Regions from separate parts of the Alteromonas sp. ABH4_456 genome, predicted to be linked through region 2. Evidence: predicted binding sites of a transcription regulator. Region 2 holds the regulator's gene; the other holds the start of a gene.
What was found. The regulator FNR, encoded in region 2, switches genes on or off when oxygen is low (the NO sensors DNR and NnrR bind a similar motif). The targets are predictions, from matches to a motif close to TTGATCTAGATCAA.

Region 1: phbB (acetoacetyl-CoA reductase) is a predicted target of FNR. The motif match lies at 1,306-1,319, and genes of this name have one in related genera.

Annotation. Positions count from the first base shown of each region.
Region 1 covers NZ_JBSWXO010000009.1:55,488-58,906, reverse strand. Annotated here, with positions in the region: gene ACXAG2_RS14275 (lytic murein transglycosylase) at 1-426, shown strand, start outside; gene phbB (acetoacetyl-CoA reductase) at 492-1,214, opposite strand; gene hrpB (ATP-dependent helicase HrpB) at 1,537-3,419, opposite strand, start outside.
Region 2 covers NZ_JBSWXO010000001.1:61,734-65,152, reverse strand. Annotated here, with positions in the region: gene ttcA (tRNA 2-thiocytidine(32) synthetase TtcA) at 1-378, opposite strand, end outside; gene uspE (universal stress protein UspE) at 470-1,390, opposite strand; gene fnr (fumarate/nitrate reduction transcriptional regulator Fnr) at 1,493-2,230, opposite strand; gene ACXAG2_RS00290 (sulfite exporter TauE/SafE family protein) at 2,258-2,926, opposite strand; gene ccoS (cbb3-type cytochrome oxidase assembly protein CcoS) at 2,919-3,110, opposite strand; gene ACXAG2_RS00280 (heavy metal translocating P-type ATPase) at 3,115-3,419, opposite strand, start outside.

The sequences.
Region 1 (3,419 bases), on a different contig from region 2:
GCGCTGGGTAACAGTGATGAGAAAGGATATGTCGTTGTACCTGCCGGTCATAACGGTCCGGCGTTCATTGCCTATCACAACTTCCGAATTATTATGCGCTGGAACAATTCTGAATTCTACGCCATCGCCGTAGGTAAGCTGGCTGACCAGATTGCCGGTGAAGCCGGTATTGATAAAGCGTTACCGGAATTACCGGCTTATACCAGGGATGACATTTTGAAACTGCAAACAGCGCTGAATGCTTCCGGTTACAATGTAGGTAAACCCGACGGTATTATCGGACCGGCAACCCGTGCAGGGCTCCGCGAATATCAGTTGGCCAGCAACCTGATTGCTGATGGTTTTCCGGGACTGGATGTGATGAAAGCGATTGGTGTGTTGCCGGATGTACTCAAAGAGAGCGACGGCAATAAAGAAAGCGAGTAGCTGGATCCGGATACGGTCAGTTCACAGAGCACGGGCGTGCTCTGTGAACATTGTAACCGTACAGCTTAGTACATGTGCTGTCCGCCGTTAATGGACAATGTAGAACCGGTAATAAATCCGGCTTCATCGCCTATTAAGAACATAACACTGCGGGCGATGTCTTCAGGTTTCCCCAAACGACCCACCGGAATTGTTGCAATGATCTTCTTCAATACTTCTTCCGGTACCGCACGCACCATGTCAGTATCAACATAACCCGGCGCAATAGCGTTTACGGTTACACCTTTACCTGCACCCTCAAGTGCCAGCGCTTTAGTAAAACCATGAATACCGGACTTAGCTGCCGCATAGTTAACCTGGCCATACTGACCAGCCTGACCGTTAACCGAACCAATATTAACAATGCGACCAAAACCACGGGCGCGCATTGAATCAATCACTGAGCGACACGTGTTAAAACAGGAAGCGAGGTTAGTTTGAATAACGGCATCCCATTGCTCAAAATTCATTCTGTGCATGGTGCCGTCCCGGGTGATCCCGGCATTGTTGATTAGAATATCCACCGGACCATAATCTGTCGCGATTTGGTCAATTGCTTCTTTCGTTTTCTCAAAATTCGAGACATCGAACTTAAATGAAGGTATGCCAGTGCGTTCAGTAAACGCCTTAGCCGCTTCATCGTTACCACCATAATTTGCCACAACAGTGTAACCCGCATCTTTCAACGCTACACAAATTGCTTCACCTATTCCCCGGGTGCCACCTGTGACCAGTGCAACTTTGCTCATTTCGTCTCCCTCAAATGTTGACTCATATTTGTACAACAATTCTATATAAGCATGCTTGATGAGATGTTGACAACGGAAACCTGAAGACTTTTTGCGCGGGGTCAATGCCCGTGTCCAGATGAATGACTATAGTGAATAAGAAACTTCTTACTTATCATGCAGTTGAAAAAATGAACAAGTATTTAGCTATTAACTGGTCAGAGGATCTCTTTTAATAACAAATACTTGCATAATAATTGCAGCACGTAAATTAGTTGTATACACCGTTCAAACATGATTAAAGTTGTAAGACGGGTACAATAGTTCAGGAGCAACCACCCGTTTATTTTCTCGGCTTCATTGAACGTCCGGCTTCAGCTTCCATCGGATTATCAGGCCACCGGTGTTTCGGATATCGTCCTTTCATTTCTTTCTGCACAGCAAGATAACTACCCTGCCAGAAGCCGGCTAGATCCGATGTCGTTTGTACTGGTCTTCCCGCAGGAGACAGCAACTCCAGCGTAATGACTTTTGCGCCGTCTGCAACAGTGAACGTATCTGCACAACCAAACATTTCCTGCAGTCTGACCGGAAGCACGACTTCGCCGTTTGACCGGTAGACCAGTTTCCTTTTTTCACCGGAAGGCACGGTGATGCTCAGTGGCAAAGCATTGTCCATGGCGTGTTGCTGGCTCCAGGGGAGTGACTGGTGTAGCAGTGTCGCCCAGGACAGGCCGGCAAGTTGCTCCCAACTTTTAAACGAAGATAATCGTGCGGAAATATCACTACGGTCCAGAAGCGACAATGGTGACTCAGGGTCTTTCCATACCGGCGGGCTGTCGAAAGCTTGCGGTTGATGTAAGTCACACCCGCAGGCCATTTGATACCGGTACCACCATTGCCAGTCTTTTTCACTGAAAGGCCACGCGGATAACGGCAATCCTTCCAGCAACGATACCCAGGCCTCACCGCGAATGCGGGCCGGCACGTTAGTTGCCGGTTCACTGCTTAACACTATTTCATGGAAACCTTCGGTTTTGCGCGCTTCCATTTGCTTCTTCTGACTGTTGTACGTCACCGTATCTTTAAGTTTGAAAGCCTGCGAATATAACTGTCTTAATAAGGTTTCATTAACAGGTTCGGCCTGACGAATGATCACGTCAGAGCCGTTAACCTGCCCTTCCTTAACCACCAGCCAGTCAGACTTTTCAATCATGCCTTCAGGCAGAGCAGCACCCCGGCCATTGGCCAGCTTATAATCACTACCCTGCTTACGTTTCGCAACCCGCTCAGGAAAAGCCAGCGCGAGACACACTGCAACAGCTTCACCATTTAACTTCCGGGGCTTTGCTTTCAGTGAGATGCCAAGTGCAGATGCAAACCGCGAGGCCCTGGCTTTCAAACCGGATAACTGGGGTTCTGCCAGTTGTTCAAGCCAGGCTGATACGTGAAATTGCCGCTCAGAAGCTGAATGCTCTTCACAGGCAGCCGCCACATAACAGGCAACATCCTCCAGTTCAGGCAAACGCGTCTGCGCTCCGGCTTCTTTTGCCTTCACTAACATATTTGCCAGAGCCGGGGGCACCGATAATTTGTTAAGTCCGCGACCATGTGCTGTTAACGTACCATCGCGGTCTACGGCACCGGCTTGTTGCAGGCGGTGTAATGCTGCTGCAGATTGCGCCTGAGAAGGAGGCGTCAACATGCGCATATTATGCAATTCAGTTCCCCAGGCCAGCGCATCCAGAGTAAGCGGGGAGATATCTTCACGCAAAATTTGTGGCAGCGGGTATTTTGCCAGTCTGTCATGCTGCTCTTTCGGCCACATGCGATACACTTTCCCGGGCCCCAGGCGCCCTGCCCGTCCCTTGCGCTGAATAGCCGATGCCTGTGAAATCATCTGCGTATTCAGGCGGGTAAATCCGGTGGGAGGATGGTAATTAGCGACGTTTTCAAGACCGGCATCTATGACTACTTTAATGCCTTCAATCGTCAGGCTGGTTTCGGCAATATTAGTAGCAAGAATGATTTTTCTCATTCCCCGGCTATCCGGTAAAATAGCGGCAGTTTGCCGTTGTTTACTCAACGCGCCATACAGAGGATGCACCACATATTCAGATGCATTCAGTCGCTGCTCCAGCAAGGTGGCAACTTTGTTAATCGCGCCGGCGCCCGGTAAAAAAACGAGAATATCGCCGTCATCCTGTGCAAGGCTGAACTGAATTT
Region 2 (3,419 bases):
TTCAGGGATTTTATCTTTAACAATGGAATAGGTATCTTCTTCTACAATTTTGTAGTCAATACCCAGAGAATTCAGGTATTCAGGTAACACATGCTCCGGAAAGCCGGGCTGCTTCTGGTCGAGGTTAACCGCGACGATATCGAAATTGACCGGTGCAATTTTGCGTAAAAATAGCAGGATATCCAGCAAGGTATAGCTGTCTTTTCCGCCGGATAAGCACACCATGACCTTGTCGCCGTCTTCAATCATATTGAAGTCTTCGATGGCTTTGCCAACATGTCTGCGAAGTCTTTTCTGCAACTTGTTAAAGTTGTATTTTTGTTTACTTTGCGCACTGTGACTGGCGTTGTCAGATGGCGTAGATGTTACTTGATTCATGGCACTTCAGAATTGGCTGGAAAGATAAAAGTACCATTATACAAAAGCAGACGGAATGCTGCTACACAAGCAGCATTCCGTTATCGCGCATTTACTTAACCGGAGACGTAAAGCCGTCAGGTTTAACCGCAAGCACATCGCAATTCAGGTTATCAATAACATGCTCTGCTGTATTGCCCAAAAAGGCGGCTGATATGCCTGTACGTCCCACGGTACCGATGACGACGAGTTCTGCATCCAGCTGTTCAGTCACTTTCGGAATGGCTATATCAGGTAATCCCTCAACAACATGGCAATTTGCTACGCCGATCCCAAATTTAGCGCTGTGGTTTTCCATTTCCTGAACATGATGATTGCGCACAGCATTATGATACGTCTCAGGATTGAAATCGGGGATCTCAATGGCGATATTCAGTGGGGCAGAAGGATAGGCATTAACCAGATGTACCTGACCGCTCAGTAACTCTGCATAATCCTTTGCGATACCGGTCAACTTGTCATTCAGTTGTGCATGTTCTTTGTCTTCTGTACCCACATTGACTGCCGCAACAATATTACCGTGTTCAGGCCAGGCATGGGCTTTGACAAGTAAAACCGGAGCCGGACATTTTCTTAGTAAGTGCCAGTCTGTTGGTGTAAAGAGCACTGATGCAAAATCATCGTGTTTGCGGGTAGCTTTAACGACCAGGTCAACCTGACGGTTAATGGTGTAGCGGGTAATGGCTTCGTAACGTTTATCACTCCACTCAACAGCAACCTTTACATCATAATCATCGTAGCGGGTCAGATTTTTTTCTGCCCAGGCAATACGGTCTTTGGTTACCGCATCACGCACGGCTTCACGCTCACTGCGGGTGAGCATTGTTGTCATGGCATAAGAAAAGTCGTATACAACAAGCAGTGCGTGTACTTCTGCACCGGTTTTACGGGCAATTTCGATGGCTCTTGAAAGGGCAGGTTGTTCAGGGTTGTCGGCCTGAACGACGGCGAGAATACGTTTGCAGGTGATCATGGCGTCTCTCCTTATTGATGAAGACAATAATACTGCCTTCATCTTTAGTATAAGACTTACAGCAGGAGAGACCTTGTTTCAGATCAATATTTCAACGGGATCTTAATCCACGCAAAGAGTAGGAATGTCCATAGAGTGCAGCTTTTTATCCATAGCCGCAAAATCCAGAACAGTAATGAGCTTCCCGTCTACTTTGATAATGCCTTCTTTCTGGAAGCGGGTCAGTAAGCGGCTGATCGTTTCTACCGTTAAACCGAGATAATTACCGATTTCGTTGCGGGTCATACTCAGATTGAACTGACGGTGAGAAAAACCCCGTTCTTCAAACCGACCGGACAGATGGGCGATAAAATAAATCAGACGTTCTTCTGCCGTCCGTTTATTCAGCAGCATCATCATTTCGTGATCCTGCTTAATTTCAGCACTCATAAAACGCATGATCTGATGGCGCAATTTTGGGAATTGCTCAGACATTTTTTCAAGGGTGGAATAGGGAAGCTCACACACCATGGCAGTTTCCAGCGCCTGAGTATAACTCTGGTGAGTGTCGTCACGTAAACCGTCAAAACCGATAATATCGCCAGGGAAGTGGAAACTGATAATTTGCTCTTCACCTTCTTTATCGGTGACAAAAGACTTAAATGAACCTGCCCGCACGGCGTACAGAGAGGTAAATTTATCGCCGGCTTCTACCAGGGTGTCGTGTTTATGCAAAGGTTTTTTGCGTTCAATGATGTCATCCAGTGACTCAATCTCAGTTTTGTTGAGGGCCACAGGCAGACACAGATGGCTGAAACTGCAACTCTGGCAGTGTATAGAAAAATCCGAACGTTTTTGCATGCTCACTTCCCGCTGTTTGCGATAATTCTAATGTATAGTACTTAAAGCCTGCCACAACAGCAAAAATGCGTACAACAGCAAACTCAAAGCAATGATTTGACGAACTACGGGTTGTCTGAAACCTGAGGAAAGCCAGTCTGCACCTGCCCGGACAGCCAGCAACGCCGGTAGCGTTCCTAAACCAAAACCGGCCATGATTACAGCACCGGATATTGCCGTCCCTGAAGCCAGTGCCCACGTCAGGGTGGAATAAACCAGTCCACAGGGCAACCATCCCCAAATCATACCATAGGGAAAGGCGCTAATAGGAGACCTGAAAGGTAAAAACCGTTTCGACAGCGGCTGAATTCTCTGCCAGAGTTTACTGCCGAGGGCTTCAACAGCGGTCAGGCCACGCCACCAGTTACCCAGATAACAGGCCATGGCAATCAGCATGATGCCACTGAATACAGCGAGTACGGGGCCGGTCACCGGTACAGCATCTTTTGCTATCTGCCCGATACCGCCGGTTACAGCGCCGGCAAGTATATAGCTGAATATACGACCAAAGTTATAGCTAAGCGCATAGGGTAAAGGGGATGAGCCTGCCGGCGTGGCGGCAGACAGTGCCAGCGATACGCCGCCGCACATTCCCACACAATGAACGCCTCCGCCCAGCCCGACCAGCAAGGCAGAAAAAAACGACAGATCACTCATTGAGTTTTTTTCGTTCTTCGGCCAGCTTTTTTTCTTCAGGAGATAAATCATCATCGAAAAGAATACTGTAGCCCTGGCGATCCAGGTCTTCAAACTGGTTCGATTTTACTGCCCAAAAAAATACGCCGATGGCAATGGCCACAATAATCACAGCAAGGGGAATAAGGACGTAAATTATACTCATAGCGTTACTTTAACAGTCTCGTCGAATTAGTTACTACCAGAATACTACTCAGGCTCATACCAATCACCGCCATCCACGGCGTCAGGATGCCGGATACTGCAAACGGCAGGATAACCAGATTGTAGCCTACGGCCCATCCCATATTCTGCCTGACTGTCGCTTTTACTCTTCTGGCCATCAGAGTAAGGTGTCCGAGTACAGCCAGCTTATCATTTAATAAAATCACATCTGCGGCACTTTTTGCGATATCCGTGGCATTACCCACTGCAATGCTAACATCAGCCGCTGCCATCACCGGCGCGTCGTTAA